2 regions of the Sporomusa sp. GT1 genome follow, and region 2 is predicted to be linked to the other one. Evidence: riboswitches for the same ligand, from Rfam matches in the RefSeq annotation. Region 2 holds a riboswitch; the other holds the start of a gene.

Evidence for each region. A riboswitch is a leader RNA that binds a small molecule or an ion and turns the genes downstream of it on or off. The one in region 2 is predicted to bind lysine.
Region 1: it holds a riboswitch for lysine, as region 2 does, so the genes downstream of both, dapB (4-hydroxy-tetrahydrodipicolinate reductase) here and lysA (diaminopimelate decarboxylase) in region 2, are expected to answer to the same signal.

Annotation. Positions count from the first base shown of each region.
Region 1 covers NZ_BMBX01000001.1:158,665-169,894, reverse strand. Annotated here, with positions in the region: gene GT1_RS00880 (glycosyl hydrolase family 18 protein) at 1-1,209, shown strand, start outside; gene GT1_RS00875 (N-acetylmuramoyl-L-alanine amidase) at 1,240-2,130, shown strand; gene GT1_RS00870 (pitrilysin family protein) at 2,502-3,755, shown strand; gene GT1_RS00865 (dUTP diphosphatase) at 3,768-4,211, shown strand; gene GT1_RS00860 (hypothetical protein) at 4,288-4,605, shown strand; gene GT1_RS00855 (YlmC/YmxH family sporulation protein) at 4,618-4,890, shown strand; gene GT1_RS00850 (general stress protein) at 4,956-5,645, shown strand; lysine riboswitch at 5,882-6,054, shown strand; gene dapB (4-hydroxy-tetrahydrodipicolinate reductase) at 6,343-7,137, shown strand; gene GT1_RS00840 (aspartate-semialdehyde dehydrogenase) at 7,190-8,221, shown strand; gene dapG (aspartate kinase) at 8,232-9,452, shown strand; gene dapA (4-hydroxy-tetrahydrodipicolinate synthase) at 9,468-10,352, shown strand; gene GT1_RS00825 (ribonuclease J) at 10,621-11,230, shown strand, end outside.
Region 2 covers NZ_BMBX01000028.1:22,156-28,080, forward strand. Annotated here, with positions in the region: gene GT1_RS19115 (YbjN domain-containing protein) at 1-178, shown strand, start outside; gene GT1_RS19120 (hypothetical protein) at 321-563, shown strand; gene GT1_RS19125 (acyltransferase family protein) at 644-1,798, shown strand; lysine riboswitch at 1,843-2,017, shown strand; gene lysA (diaminopimelate decarboxylase) at 2,201-3,460, shown strand; gene GT1_RS19135 (hexokinase) at 3,562-4,893, shown strand; tRNA gene GT1_RS19140 (tRNA-Arg) at 4,980-5,056, shown strand; gene GT1_RS22810 (hypothetical protein) at 5,269-5,316, shown strand.

The DNA.
Region 1 (11,230 bases), on a different contig from region 2:
ACGGCTTGGTTAGTCATGATGACTGTTATGGCGACTTTTATGCTGCCGGTTATGCCGGCACATGCTTTTTCCGTATCTGATATATTAGGACAGGCTGCCGGGACTGCTGAGTCCGGCGGGACGAGTGGCGTGAGTGCAGGCAAGGGGGTAGTTGATATTATCCTTGGTCTGTTCCTGGGTAAAGTCCTGGGAAATGCTGCCAGCCCAGATGCAGCTGTTCAAGACAATAGTTCCGATAATGGCTTAAAGACCAACTTAGCGAAAGAGTTTGTCGGGTTTTATGCTGAATGGTGGGGGGAAGATACTTCCTCGTATAATTCTATGGTTCAAAATGCTGATGTAATTAAGACCATTGCGCCTTTTTGGGCTACCATGCAGGCCGATGGCACACTAACCGACCGGGGTGGCAATGACCATATAGCTGTGGTTAACACTGCTCATCAGAAAGATGTGGCAGTATTGCTGTTGGTGAATAACGCTAAACAGGATAACGCGCCACCAGTGCATACTGTTCTGGCAAACCCTGCTCTTAGAACCAAAGCGATTGATAATTTTGAAGCCTATATTAAAAAGTACAATCTGGATGGTATCAATGTTGATTTTGAAATGGTGCCGGCAAAAGACCGTGATCTTTTAACGGCCTTTATGCGTGAGCTTTATGGCCGCCTCAAACCGCAGGGATATATTGTTTCCATTGATGTTTTTCCTAAACAGGATGAGAACAATGATGTGGCGGCTGCCTATGACTACGCCGAGTTAGCCAAATATGCTGATAAAATTATGATCATGACTTACGATAATCACGGTGCCTGGAGTGGCCCGGGGCCGATTGCTGATATCCGCTGGGTGGAAAACAACTTAAAATATGCGTTGAAATCTATTCCTAAAGATAAACTCTATCTTGGCATTGCTGCTTATGGTTATGACTGGTCGGCACAAGGAGTCCAGTCATTAGAGTTTGACGCTATTATGGATTTAGCTCAGCGTTATGGTAAAACCGTGCAGTGGGATGACACAGCTAAATCTCCTCATTTTAGCTATACCGCAACAGACGGTACAGCGCATACGGTTTGGTTTGAAAATAGCGAAAGCTTGAAACACAAGCTGGCACTTATTACCAAGTATGATATTGCCGGTGCCGCCATGTGGAAACTTGGCGAAGAAGACCCGGCAGTGTGGCCGGTATTGAGGGACAAGTTCCGCAAATAACCAACTAATAAACGACACAGGAGGTTTGTTGTGTATAAAGAAAAAATAATGATTATAGCTATGCTTCTCGTTTTGGTATTTAATGTCGTGGCACCTGTACAAGTTAGCCATGCGGCATCTTTAAACAGTGTTGTCAGCACTCTGGGGGCTTCGACTGTTCCCGGAACAGATGGCGGCGGCAGCTCTGGCGGATCTAATATCTTTGAAAAGCTTTTTAGTTTTTTATTTGATAAAATTCTTGGCCCAATACTGAATATTTTTGATGGCGGCAAGGCGGCAACAACTTCGCCGGATAGTCCGGTAAAAGTGACACCGCTTCCGTCCGGAGACGGCAGTTCTGTTACCGGCAGCAGCGGTGTATTGCGTGGCAAAGTCATTGTTGTCGACCCAGGCCATGGCGGCAGCAACCCTGGGGCGGTAGCCAACAATACCCGGGAATCGGATAATAACTTAGCTGTCAGCAAAAAATTGCGGGACAAGCTGACAAGCGCCGGCGCCAAAGTAGTTATGACCAGAGAAACTGACCGCACCGTAGCTGCCGAGGGCAGCTCGCTTGGACAGGAATTAGCCGCAAGGGTAAATATTGCCGAAGCTAACAAGGCTGATATATTTGTTAGTGTCCATTCCAATTCTAATCCCAATCCTGCCATTTACGGAGCAATGACCTTTTATCCCAGCGGCAAGTCTTCCCAGCTTGCACTTAAAGTGCAAAACGGTATTGTCAAAGCGACAGGTGCTGTAGATAAAGGTACATCGCCGGCAACCTTCCACGTTCTCCGCAACACCAGCATGCCTAGTATTTTAGTTGAGATGGGATTTGTGACAAACGCCGGCGAAGCGCGTAAACTGCAGGAAGACAGTTACCGCAATAAAATGGCTCAGGGTATTTTCGATGGGATAGTAAGCTACTTTGCTAACTAATTCTATAAATGGAGACTTGATTCAAATGGGGTTTTAACCCCATTTGAATCTTAGTCGGAATTATCCAGGGACTTAGCCGCTCGCCTGTGCCCATAGGGGTCTCCCGCTTGTGAAGCGGAGTCTTAGAGCGGGTTAGTCATCGGATAAATTAGTTTCTGTAAACAGAGATAAAGCAGGCTAAACTTCAATTGATTTTGGTCAATCTGAAGTTTAGCCGGTTATCTCTGTTTTTTTCTTTATTGAATTTAGGTATAATAAGGAATATGCTTATTTTGATAAATTGCATTATAATAGGTATGTGAAATGATAAAGATTTTCTCCCAGGCATACTGGTGGAAGCTTTAACTTTGGTTTGAGGAAAAGGAGACTGTATGTACCGAAAATCAGTGTTACCTAATGGGGTTCGTGTTGTTTCGGAGACTATTCCGTATGTTAAATCAGTCACCATGGGAGTATGGATGGCTACCGGATCACGGTTTGAAAACGAAGAAAATCATGGTGTTTCTCACTTTATTGAACATTTGATGTTTAAAGGTACCGCCCGGCGGTCGGCCAAGGATATTGCTGAGACGGTGGATGCTATAGGTGGTCAGCTTAATGCATTTACCGCCAAAGAGTGCACCTGTTATTATCTAAAAGTGTTAGACTCGCATGCCGAGCTGGCGATGGATATTTTAAGCGATATGCTGCTACGGTCCAAATTTGCCGAAGATGACATTGAGCGGGAACGCCAGGTAGTACTTGAAGAAGTACATATGTATGAGGATACACCTGATGAATTGGTTCATGATATTCATTTAGATACTATCTGGCCGGCTCATCCGCTTGGCCGGAATATTTTAGGCACACTTGCTTCGATAGAACGCTTTGACCAGGCGTTAGTGAAAAAATATTATCAGGATTTTTACACACCGGATAATTTGGTTATTGCTGCAGCCGGCAATATAAGCCATGACGCTTTGGTACAGTTGGCAGCAAGTTATTTTGGTCAAATGCAAGGCCAAAGCCGAAATCTGGCAATCACTGCTCCGGCGTTTGCTCCGGCGAAAACCATTGTCAGCAAAGACATAGAGCAGGTACATGTGTGTTTAGGTACAGCAAGTGTGCCACAAGACAGCCCGGAAATATATCCTGTTCATATTCTGAATAATATTTTAGGCGGCGGGATAAGCTCCAGGCTGTTTCAATCTATCCGGGAAGAGCGGGGACTGGCCTATTCCATTTATTCCTATCAAACCAATTACCGGGATGCCGGCTTATTCACTATCTATGCCGGAACCCGGCCAGGCAATGTAAATCAGGTTTTAGATCTGATTCTGGAAAACCTAAGAGAATTCAAAGAAAAAGGAATCAGTGAACAAGAGTTAACTAAGTCCAAAGAGCAAATAAAGGGAAATTTGCTGCTGGGACTGGAAAGTTCAAGCAGCAGGATGTCCCGTATTGGCAAACTGGAAATTACTTTAGGCAAATTTGTGTCCTTAGACGAAGTTGTCGGTAAAATTGACAGGGTAACGTTAACCGATGTCAATCAGATGATTGAGCAGATGCTTACTGCCAAGCAATTGTGCTTTACTGCCCTGGGGCCTGTTGATTCTGCAAAAATTAATACGAACTTTAGGATTTAAAAGGGGAATAGTATGACAAGAGGGTTTGAGGTAATTACCCAATATAAGGACTGTAATGTAATTTTGCCTGTACGCAAGACCGGATTAAGTGCCGGCTATGATATTGCCGCCGCTCAAGAAACTACTTTATATCCCGGAAAGGTGGCCTTGATTCCGACAGGCCTCAAAGCTTATATGCAGGAGGATGAATATTTAGGTATTCACATCCGTTCCGGTTTATCCATTAAACATAGTTTGAGCTTAATCAATGGGCAAGGAATTATTGATGCCGATTATTATAATAATCCGGACAATGAGGGACATATTCTGGTTGGCATATTTAATCATGGTACCGAGCCTTTGACAATCAGAGCAGGGACTAGAATAGCTCAGGGAATTTTTTATAAGTATTTAAAGACAGATAATGATTGTGTTGCCGCTGTCCGGTCAGGTGGCTTAGGCAGTACCGGCGAGTGAAGCCGGGCTGATTTTTCGTTCATATTTTAGTCTAAAGCGCCATATACATTGGTAGAAGCCGGTTAGGGGGGATACGATGTATACATGGGCGGCGTTGGTACTCATTATTCTTCTCCTTATGGGATCGGTTTGGCTGCGTGTCTGTCGCTCTCGTACCTTATTGGACAGTGCACCTTTGCTGGAACCCAAGCCATCACCTTTTTCCACCGCTGTACAGGATTTAGTAGCTACTGCCGGCGGGGTATATCTTTCGATGGTAATGGTGGTTTCCTTCCTGAAACTTGAGTTGCCTGAGAAAATAACGGTCGGGATACTTTCGTTTGATCCGTTGGCTATGACGTCGATTGCTATGGCGGTTATCCAGCCGCTTTTTAGTAGACTATTTGGTAATTAAGTAGGTGAGGATATGCGGATAAGTGAAATGGCCGGAAAAGAAGTTATTAATTTGGGTGATGGAGCCCGGTTGGGCATAATCGGTGAATGTGAAATTACTTTTGACAGTCGGACAGGGGTTATTGGCGGCTTGGTATTACCCAAACGAAGATCCCTCTTTAACTTTTTAGGGGATGGTCAGATAACCACAATACCCTGGCAGGCTATCAAACGGATTGGTGACGAGGTTGTTATTGTTGATTTGAATAATGCTTATGAACGAATGTATTCTACGTTTAGGGAATAAAAAACTTATACATGGTCAACCTAACATTAGATTGTATATCACACTAATGTTAGGAGGCTTTATTGATGGAGACAACAAACAGTAACAATGGTGGCAATCAAATAGCAGGTAATGTTAATAATCAGGCGATGAACCAAACTACAGGACAGGCAGGCAATGCCATGTTCAATGCCAATACAGGTGCCCAGCCGGCGGCCACTTCCAATCAAATGACGGCAGGCACCATGCAGGGAAATCAGGCAACTCAGTCAGCTCAGGGAAATACCCAGGGGGTTAAAAGTGTAATCGGCGTGTTTGATGGCCGGAATAATGCGGAGCAAGCGGTTAATTCCCTCAGGGCGCAAGGCTTTACAACAGAAGAAATCAACATTGTTTCTAAGAACAAAAACACAAGAAACACCCAAGGTGATGGATCTTTTGAAGATGACATTACCGATGGTACTCTTACAGGCGGCACCTTAGGCGGAATTGGCGGTTTGCTGCTGGGAGCGGGTGCTTTAGCCATTCCCGGAGTAGGGCCAATTGTTGCTGCCGGTCCGATTGCAGCTGCTTTAAGCGGGGTTGTGGCCGGTGGTATTGCCGGTGGTTTGATTGACTGGGGCATTCCCGCTGAGGTGGGAAAACGCTATGAGCAGCATGTAGTGCAAGGGGGAATTTTGACTATTATCCGCGCCGATGCAGCTAAGGCTAACCAAGCGGCTCAGATCCTTCGCCAAAATGGTGCCAAGGATGTCGAAACTCACGCATTAAGCTAAAAAAAACCGGGGGAATCCCCGGTTTTTACTCAATTTATACAACACAGCGCCGCCGGCGTTTGACTCCGCTTATATATAACGGCCGCCCGCGCCTCAGTAATATGATGGTTATAAGAAACTTGTCGGTGGTTTTTCCTGTTTAGACCGTAAAATACACTATTTTTTAATATTTATTTGACAACGTTGGAACCTTTGGTATAGAATGTGTATAAAATGAATAAGCAACATCCTATACAGGATGAAGTAGAGGTGCGGGAGTTAACAGTACTTTCAGGGAGAGCGGCGTCGATGAGCTGGAAGGAAAGGGACAACCGCCGAAGTAAAAGCAGGACTGCCAGTCTCTTTTACTGGTCTTATATCAAACAGGTTTAAGACTGTCACCATTACTTGGTGGAGTGCTATCTCATCTGATCAGAGGAATATACGTTTGTATTTTCCTAAGGTTAGACCAATGCTGTCTTTAGGGCAGCCGGCGAGAAATGCACTCACCGGCTGCTTTATGTTTATGCCTTTGACTTTTCTAAGGATTTGGCAAAAGCGAAGGTTTTTCCCTGAGATTAACCCGCTCTAGGACTCCCTTTTTCAAAAGGGAGTTAAGAGCAGCTAAATCCCAGGATAAGGGCGACTAACCTTCAGATGGGGTTAAAACCCCACCTGAAGCTAAGTCAGCTTTATCTTAATAGGAGGTGGACAGCGTTTGATTAGAGTAATGGTATGTGGAGCTTATGGCAAAATGGGGCGGGAAGTACTGCGCGCAGTTCATGAGGACCAGCAGTTAAGTATAGTTGGTGCGATGGATATTAACTCAGATTTTGCCGATGTAGGGGATATTATCGGCGCAGGCAAAACAGGAGTAACTGTAGGCAATGATCTGGTTACGGTTATCAATGAGACAAAACCACAAGTTATGGTTGATTTCACTAATCCTGAAGCAGTTATGAATAATACTCAACTGGCAATTAAAAACGGTGTGTGCCCGGTAGTTGGAACTACCGGCTTAGCGGAAGCCGATATTAATGAGCTCCGTAAATTATGTACAGCTTCTAAAGTTAATGCAATTATTTCTCCTAATTTTTCCATAGGTGCAATTCTCATGATGAAACTGGCGCAAGAAGCTGCTAAGTATTTACCGCATGTCGAAATTATCGAAATGCATCATGATCAAAAACTTGACGCACCTTCCGGCACCGGCCTGCGGACGGCGGAGATGATTGCCAGTGTGCGAGGTGAAATGCGTCAGGGTCATCCCCGGGAGACTGAGAAACTGCCTGGTGCGCGTGGGGGCGAATTAGCGGGAATTAGGCTGCATAGTGTTCGCTTGCCAGGCTATGTTGCCCATCAGGAAGTAATTTTTGGTGGTTTAGGACAAACGCTTAGCATTCGCCATGATTCAATATCCCGGGAATCCTTTATGCCGGGAGTTGTACTGGCTTGTAAAAAGGTACTGACTGTGGATGGGCTAATAGTTGGCCTTGAACATATAATGGACTAAAGTCTTGTATAGTAGTACAAAATAATGTGAAAAGCTTGGGGGAGTGGCTTACATGAAAAAGTATAATGTAGCAATTGTAGGTGCAACTGGAGCAGTTGGACAGGAATTTTTAAGACTTATTGAAGAACGCAAATTTCCGTTTAATGAATTAAAATTGTTGGCATCTGAACGATCAGCCGGAAAATCCATAGAATTTATGGGAAAAAGTTACATAGTTGAAGAAGCAACACCAGAGGCTTTTAACAACGTGCAGTTTGCTTTGTTTGCCGGCGGTTCGATCAGTAAAACACTGGCACCTGAAGCTGCTAAACGGGGAGCTGTTGTTATTGATAACTCCAGTGCATTTCGCATGGATCCGGAAGTGCCTTTGGTAGTGCCGGAAGTTAACCCTGAGGCTATAAAAAAGCACAAAGGAATTATTGCCAACCCTAACTGTTCAACTATTATTATGGTTATGGCTTTGAAGCCTATTTATGACGCTGCCAAAATAAAGCGGATTGTTGTATCAACCTATCAGGCAGTCTCTGGCGCCGGCAAGGAGGCTATTGACGAACTTACAGATCAGGTTAAGGCCATTATGGAAAACCGTCCGGTAGAAGCTAATATATTGCCAAGTGCCAGTCTGCCCAAACATTATCAGATAGCCTTTAATCTGTTGCCACATATTGATGTCTTTGTTGAGGACGATTACACTAAAGAAGAAATGAAAATGGTACATGAAACTCATAAGATATTGAATGATTATTCTATCGGAATCACTGCGACCACCGTAAGAGTACCGGTATATCGCAGTCACTCTGAATCAATAAACATAGAAATGGACGGTCCGCTGTCCCCGCAAGAGGCAAAACAGCTATTGGCTGAATTCCCAGGCATTATTGTACAAGACGATCCGGCAGAAATGCTGTATCCTATGCCTTTATATACTTCTGACCGCAATGAGGTATTCGTTGGTCGTATCCGCCCGGATAAAACGGTTCCTTATGGGCTGAATATGTGGGTAGTAGGCGATCAGATTCGAAAAGGTGCAGCTCTTAATGCCGTGCAAATTGCCGAGTATATGATTGAGCATAACTTAATTTGAGGTGTACAAAATGCGAATACTTGTCCAGAAGTTCGGGGGCACATCTGTAGCGTCACCCGAAGTGAGGGAACTGGTTCTGCGTAAAATTGAGAAGGCGCGGGAACAGGGCTTCAATCCGGTAATTGTGGTATCGGCAATGGGGCGCCAGGGAGCTCCTTATGCCACCGATACGCTGCTTAGCGTCGCACGTTCGGTGTATAAAGGGACTGCGGCCCGGGAACTGGATCAGATTATGTACTGCGGTGAAATGATTTCAGCTGTAGTTATGGCCGGTACTTTGCAGGCGGCCGGTATGACTTCTGTTATGTTAACAGGCGGGCAGGCGGGCATTACCACAGATGATAACTTTACTGACGCCCGTATCTTAAAATGTGATCCAACACGGATACTTAGCCTGTTAAAACAAGGAAAAGTCCCTGTTGTCTGTGGTTTCCAAGGTATGACTGATGAAGGTGAGTTTACTACCTTGGGACGTGGCGGCAGTGATACAACTGCCTCGGCGTTAGGTGCAGCGCTCAATGCGGAAATGATAGAAATCTATACCGATGTTGACGGCATCATGACCGCTGATCCAAGAATTGTCGAGAATGCTAAAATCCTTGATTGCATAAGCTATGGTGAAGTATGTCAACTGGCGCATCAAGGGGCTAAGGTTATTCATCCCCGGGCAGTGGAAATTGCCATGCAAAAAAATATTCCCCTGGTAGTAAAATCCACCTTTAGTGATGCTCCCGGGACACTTATCACTAATATTGCCCAAGAGGATACCAGTGAAGCTGCGGTAGTTGACAGGGTGGCTACAGGGGTAACTTACCTGACCAATATTGCCCAGTTTAAAGTTCATCTTGACGATACCATGGGAAGTGACAGCAGCTTTAACGTGTTTAGAACCATGGCTGAAAGTGATATTAGTGTTGATTTAATTAATGTCCATCCGGGACAAATTATGTTCACCATTACTGCTGAGCATGTAGAGCAGGCTTCAACCAAACTCAAGCAGCAAGGCTATCATATCGAAATCTTGGAAAACTGTGCGAAAGTGTCGGTAGTTGGTGGCGGAATGCGTGAAGTTCCCGGAGTTATGGCGAACTTTATCGAAGCTCTATCACGTAATAAGATTGCTATTTTGCAAACTGTAGACTCGCATACCTCCATTTCAGCGCTTGTACCCCAAAGTGACGTTGGAGCCGCTGTTAAGTCGCTTCATGAAAAATTTGGTTTATCAAATTAATAAGGGGAGAGTATCATGAGGAATTTCGGACGAGTCTTAACCGCGATGGTAACCCCGTTTAATGTTGACTACAGCGTAAATTACAATGAAGCAGCGAAACTGGCGAAATACCTTGTAGCTAATGGTTCTGACGGCATTGTTGTGGCCGGCAGCACCGGGGAAGCGGCTACTCTTTCAAAGGATGAGAAGCTGGAATTATTCAGGACGGTATTGGATGCAGTGGGGGACAGTGCTACCGTCATTGCGGGAACCGGTTCAAATGATACCAGAGCATCGATTGAAATGACGCAGGCAGCCGAAAAAATTGGTGTACATGGAGCTATGCTTGTAGGTCCTTATTATAATAAACCGCCGCAAGAAGGATTTTATCAGCATTTTAAAGCTATTGCCGACTCAACGGGGTTGCCGCTTATTGTATATAACGTTCCCGGTCGTACCGCTTCTAATATTTTACCGGCAACGATTGCCCGGCTGGCGGAAATTAACAATATTGTAGCAGTCAAGGAAGCCAGTGGCAGCTTAGATCAAATTTCTGAAATTATCCGGATAACGCCGAACGACTTTTTAGTGTATAGTGGTGATGATGGATTGACACTACCGCTTTTAGGCGTAGGCGGCAATGGGGTAATTAGTGTTGCTGCACATATTGTCGGCAAGCGTATGCAAGAGATGATAACCGCTTTTTTTGCCGGAGATATAGCCAAAGCACAAGCAATACATCTTGAACTTATGCCTTTCTTCAAAGCCATTTTTATTACAACTAATCCGATACCGATTAAAGAATGTGTAAATATTATCGGCATCAACGCAGGTCCCCTGCGGCTGCCGTTAATATCGCCCACTGCGGGTGAGACGCAGCAGCTTAAACAGGTAATGCAATCAATAGGTGTTTTACAGTAAATTTAGACCGGCAGCGAATGCTGCCGGTTTTTGCATGTGTCGCCAGAATTTGCATATAATATTCTGAGCGAGCAGTACCACTTGTTGTCATAGGCAGGTAAATCGGTTATAATTATTCACAAGTGGGCAGGACGGCCGGTTTTTTAGTTTATGGTTAATGAACGGGCGCTTACAACTTAATGATTCGTATGGTTACTTTATTTATTTGGAGGTGTATGTTTTTTTGTCACGACAACCAAACAAAGTACAGATAATTCCCTTGGGCGGTATGGGGGAGATCGGTAAAAACATGACGGTCATACGCTATGGTGACGAAATCATAGTCATTGACTCAGGTTTAATGTTCCCTGAAGACGACATGCTGGGGATTGATCTGGTTATTCCTGATATTACCTATTTGTTGGACAACCGCGATTTAGTGAAGGCGGTTGTTTTAACGCATGGGCATGAGGACCATATCGGTGCCCTGCCATATGTATTAAAACAGCTGAATGTCCCTGTATATGGCACTCGTTTGACTCTTGGCATCCTGGAAGGCCGTTTGAAAGAAAACAACGTTCCTACGACTAATCTGAATGCCGTTAAACCAGGCGACCGAATTCAGATTGGTAATTTTAAAATCGGTTTTATCCGGGTAAGTCACAGTATCGCCGATTCAGTAGCCTTATCCATAAAAACACCGGTTGGTGTGATTGTTCATACCGGCGACTTTAAACTTGATCAGACTCCGGTTGACGGTAAAGTTACCGATTTTCACCGCTTTGCCGAGTTAGGTGATCAAGGGGTTCTGGTGCTTTTGGCCGATAGTACCAATGCGGAACGACCTGGTTACACGCAAAGTGAAAAGTCGGTTGGAGTCATCTTTGACGAGACTTTTC
Region 2 (5,925 bases):
TCAGTACAAGGTTTTTAAGTATTATGTGACAACCGATGGAGATTTGTGCCTGGATTGTTGTGTTTTGTGCGAGGCAGAACAGGCTAATGGATCGATGGTGTATACTATCATGAACGTAATCTTAACGCATTTGGCAGAAGAATATCCTGTCTTAATGCGCAAAGTATGGGCAGAATAAAATTTCAAGGCGGAAACCTATTGTCGAAGATAGGTTTCCGCCTTCTTGCTGGAATGATAGCAATTTGTTTCCCGGGATACTGTAAGTGTGATGTTAGTCACTGCATTTCTCCGCCGGTTATTTTATACTAATGCCAGAAGGTATGCGGCACATAGTATGGATACTGGGAGTTGATAGTATGTTATTTTGGCAATGGTTTTGCACATTAGGAAATAAGGCACCAAGGCAAGAAATATCTTTTTGGCGGGAAAGAAAAAAGGGTGGCAAAGCAGAGCCGGTGTCAGGCGTTGAGATTTGTACCCGCTTGTGTGGGCAAGCCGGCTGCCGCTGTGGTGCTACGATGCGCGGATTACATTGTGTCTGGTCTTATTACCGGGATAAATAAGGTTGGGAAATAGCAGGAAACTAGTATTGCAAATGGAATATGTACCTTATGGCAAACAATGCTATAAGGAGGCGGAAGATATGCAAAGCGCAGGCAGTGAAAAGCGTGTTTATTTTCTCGATAATTTGCGCTCATTTATAGTGCTGCTGGTGGTAGTATTCCATGCGGCTATGGCTTACATGCCTCATGCTCCGTGGTGGTGGTATGTTCTTGACTCGCAGCGGCATGCTTTCTTTAATTGGTTTGTGCTAGGGAATGATGTGTTTATAATGCCTGTTATGTTTTTTATTGCCGGGTATTTTGCCATTAAGTCGTTAGCTAAACGTAGTGTAGCTGAATTTGTCCGCGATAAAGTCATCCGGTTAATGATTCCCTGGGTCATCGGTGTTGTTTTTCTAGCTCCTGCAGTTACTTATTTTATTTATGTTACCCGCTCTCAGACGCCGCCAGCATATTTGTATTACTGGTTTAATTTGTTTTTTGGCAGTTCCTATCAGCAGGCGCATTACTGGTTCTTAGGAGCATTGACATTGTTTTGTCTGGTATTGGCTCTGATTTACAGCCGTGGCTGGATAAAGGCCACACCGCTTAAAGCCGCCAAGCCATCAGCCGCTTTTTTAGCATTATTTGTGCTTGGGGGTAGCGCCGGATTCTTTGCCATGAATACGGTGGTCAATGATTATGACTGGGTAAACGTTAAATACATTTTGATGATTCAGCCTACGAGATTTGTTTTGTACGTCCTGTATTTTATGCTGGGCATATATGCTTGCCGCCGTCAATGGTTTACTGCCGATGGCTATAGTCCCTGTCCGGTACGTTGGCCAGTGGCAGCAATAGTTGCCGGTGGGCTGTTTTTCGGCGGTAAAGTTGTGCTGGCAAACAATATGGCTTTACCAGGCTTGGCAGCAAATGCTTTTTTACACACCCTATTTTGTTTATGTGCTGTATTTGCACTCCTAGCTGTCTTTCAACGCTGGGTAAATAGCGGGAACTACCTCTGGCGGCGTTTGGCCGTTAATTCATATGCCATCTATTTTATCCATCAATTTCCGGTTTTTTCTCTAAATTATGCTTTACTTAATTTGCATACCGGCCCATTTGTAAAGTTTTTTCTGTCAGCCGGTCTGGCGGTAATCCTCAGCTATCTTATCTCCGAACTATTGCTAAGGCGAATTCCCGCCTTTGGCGGCAATGTCAGGCAGGATAGTAAGATTTCGTCTCCGAGATATTGACATTGCCTGAGTGTACTGATATTATAGACATATTCGAATAATGTTTTTCCGATAGAGGTGCGGCAGACCAAGAGTAAGTATCGAGAGCTGGCAGCAATGATGATACTGAAAGGGGCTGACCGCCGAAGTGAAAGTTTTGGCCGGGAACTTTTGCTGGTCTTGCATTTAAGAAATGCCTGACTGTCACCTGAATGTTTCAGGTGGAGTGCTATCTTGCACAGCTGACAAGAACAATGTCGTCTCTTTAGGCAGTTTGCGGGATTTAGCGCAGGCTGCCTTTTATGTCTTAACAGAGATTCTTAGGAACAGGCTAAGAGCAACATCGGTTTTCACCGTTGCCAAAGGCTTGGTGCAAAACCGTGTTTTCTTTATACTTTATTTATTGAAGGGTAGGCGAAACAATTGGCTGAAAAAAAATTACCGTTTACAAAAGAACAATTATCGGAAGTGATTAAGCAATATCCCACACCGTTTCACATTTATGATGAGGAGGCCATCAGGCAGAATGTCCGCACGCTGATAAAGGCGTTTGCCTGGGCGCCTGAATTTAAGGAATATTTTGCTGTAAAAGCTACTCCTAATCCTTATATCCTAAAAGTGCTGCGGGAAGAGGGGCTGGGGGCTGACTGCAGCTCACTGCCTGAACTCATTTTAGCGGAAAAGGCTGGAATGAAGGGTGAGGAGATTATATTAACTTCCAACGATACGCCGGCGACTGAGTTTAAAAAAGCACGCGAACTTGGCGCAATCATTAACCTTGATGATATTAGTCACATCGACTATTTAGATAAACATGCCGGTATTCCGGAAATGATTTCTTTCCGTTATAATCCCGGCCCGTTGCGTGAGGGTGGCAACTCCATCATTGGTAATCCCGAAGAATCCAAATATGGTTTAACCCGCAAGCAGCTCATGGATGCTTATCGCGTTATGAAGGCCCGGGGGGTAAAACGTTTTGGTATTCACACCATGATTATTTCCAATGAGCTGGATCCGCAATTTTTTATTGAAACTGCCAATATGATGTTTGACCTTATTCTTGAAATTCACCGTACCTTGGATATTAAGATCGAATTTGTTAACTTCGGTGGCGGTATCGGTATTCCTTACAAGCCTGAGCAGGAGCCTGTTGATCTTTTTGCCGTCAGCCAAGGTATTAAAAAGGCATATGAAACAAAAATCGCCGCCAATGGTCTGGCGCCGCTTAAAATTGCTATGGAATGCGGTCGGATGATTACCGGTCCTTACGGCTATCTGGTATCAACTGTTCTTCATAAAAAAGAAATTTATAAAAACTATGTCGGCTTGGATGCTTGTATGGCTAACCTGATGCGTCCTGCTTTATACGGAGCCTATCATCATATTACTGTGATGGGTAAGGAAGATTGGCCGGCAGGCTATATTTATGATGTTACCGGCTCACTGTGCGAGAATAATGACAAGTTTGCCGTTAACCGCAAGCTGCCGATGATTGACATTGGTGATGTCGTGGTTATCCATGATGCCGGGGCGCATGGTCATGCTATGGGCTTTAATTATAATGGCAAACTGCGTTCTGCAGAACTTATGCTGAAACAGGATGGCAGTGTAGAAATTATTCGTCGGGCTGAAACCATTGAGGATTATTTCGCTACCCTGGATTTTGCGGCATTGGAAAAATAGGAATTTATCTGACAAACTTCACTTGGCTATTGCCGGGTGAAGTTTTGTTTAAGCCTGTGTTGGCGGGGAGCATACTGTTACTATCCTTGGAGGTGATTGGTTTGGAACGTTTGTACACAGCAGTAGCTAGGCTTGAGAAGGAACTAGCTATATCTGCCATTTTACTGCAGGACATAGCTTCACGGTTTCAAGAAGCTATGTCCGAGGGATTGGCTGGCAGGTCCGGTTCTCTCAAGATGCTGCCGTCCTTTATCGGCAGTCCTACGGGTCAGGAACAGGGGCAGGTTATTGCCGTTGATTTTGGCGGGACTAATGTGCGTGTGTTGCTGGTTGAACTGGTTGGAACAGGCCGGAGCCGTATTGTTGCGAGACGCGCTTTTCCCCTCAAAGACAAGCTGGGCCATTATGACTATACGGCTGTGTCAGCGTCCGGGCCTGAGCTATTTGACTTTATCGCCGGCAAGATTAGTGAGATCGTATCAGACAGTGGTATATATCCGCTGGGATATACATTTTCTTTTCCCTGCCGTCAACAAGGGGTAGATAAAGCTGTATTGATCAATTGGACCAAAGAAATCAAGACAGCCGGAGTGGAAGGCCGGGATGTGGGGCAAATGCTGCAGGCTGCGTTAGAAAATAGGGGACTGGAGCGGGTTAGATTACAAGCTGTTATTAATGATACTACCGGTACGTTACTCACTGGGGCTTATAGTGATCCCGCCACTACGATTGGCGCTATTTGCGGTACCGGACACAATAGTTGTTATTTGGAGTCCTGCCATCCGCTGACCAAGCGTCCGATGATTGTTAATATGGAGTCAGGCAATTTTGACGGGGTGCAGCAAACAAAATATGATATTCTTTTGGACCAGGCCAGCGAAAAGCCGGGCGCCCAGCGATTGGAAAAAATGGTTTCAGGCCAGTATTTAGGGGAACTGGTGCGGCTTATTGTCGGTTCGCTCGCGGCAGATGGACATATTTCCAGCGGCTCTGAGAGATTGTCGGTTCCTTATTCACTGCCTACTGAGGATATTTCCGCAATACTTGGTGATACATCACCAGAGCTGGAGGTTGTAGCTGCTGTTGCAGCCGCCCGCTGGGGGATTACCCAGTTAAAGGTAAGTGGGTACAAGGCAATTCAGACGATTGCCAGGTTGGTGGCGATGCGTTCCGCCCGTTTAGTGACAGCCACCTGGGCAGGAATATTGACTAAAATCGACCCCGGTCTCGTCCGCCAGCATACGATTGCCGTTGATGGGGCTTTGTACGAAAAAATGCCTGGATATGCCGAGCAATTGGCTAATACCATGGTGGAGATGTTTGGCGACAAAGCCAAGCAAATTACTATCAGGCTTAGTAAAGACGGCTCAGGTATCGGCGCCGCCATTGCGGCCGCAACTGTATATAAGGGAAAGTATTGCAATGAGAGATAGGGTGTTATTGAAACATAAAAAAGTTACTTGCTGATGTTGACAATATTCGATTCGCGTAATATAATAGTCAAGTAGCAAGTTCACATGACTCCGTAGCTCAGCTGGATAGAGCGTTTGACTACGAATCAAAAGGTCGCAGGTTCGAATCCTGCCGGGGTCGCCATTAAGGATATAGATATGTCGCAGGTTAATAGCCTGCGACATTTTTTAATTTATATAACTGTCCCTTATGTTGCTCCTTGGTACGTTTTTAAAATTCTTTTTCCAGTCTGGAACATTATGCTATAATAAGCGTAACAGGCTGTCGGGGAACGGTTGGCTCCTTCCTTCCAGGAAGGGGGTGGTATGGTGTCAACATTTGAGGCAATGTACTTAATGGTCGCATTCGCAACACTTGTTGTGCTCATCATAAAACAGAAATAACCGCTCCCACGCCATGGTTTGCGGTTATTTCTCAATAACGTAATCCGGGCTAACCGTTCGGTTAGACAGTCTGTTGGACTGGCGTGTGTCGAGCACGTCAGTCCTTTTCTTATATTATACCCATAGATTGTAAAATATGCAATCAGTCAATAAAAAATCCTGGTCTGTCCGTCTCGCTTGACTTGCAATTCATTCAGAAAGGGCTATATTAGCAATAGGTGGAAATTAAAGAGTCGCCGTAACCTGAAAGTGTTGGAGCACTTCCAGGCTCGCGCAGGTGCCAGAACACCTACACGTAACAGCTTAGCTGTCCACGACGACATTTCTATTATACAATGACGCTCGCTGAAGTACAAGCGAGGTGCGGGTATAGTAGGGTGTTGGCATGAGAGCAGGCTGTGCGACTTGACGCAGCAGATGATTCAGCCTATTCCTGATCCCATCAACGGAAAGGCAAAGTTCGCGTACATATTTTACTGACAGCTTTTCTGTTGACAGCCGGTTTTGTTCCGGTTTATTGGGTTTGGGCTTTAGCAAACGACGAAGCAAAGCGCATGTGTAGGGTTAAAAACCTCGCATGCGCTTTTTAATTTCCCCCTATAAAAAGCA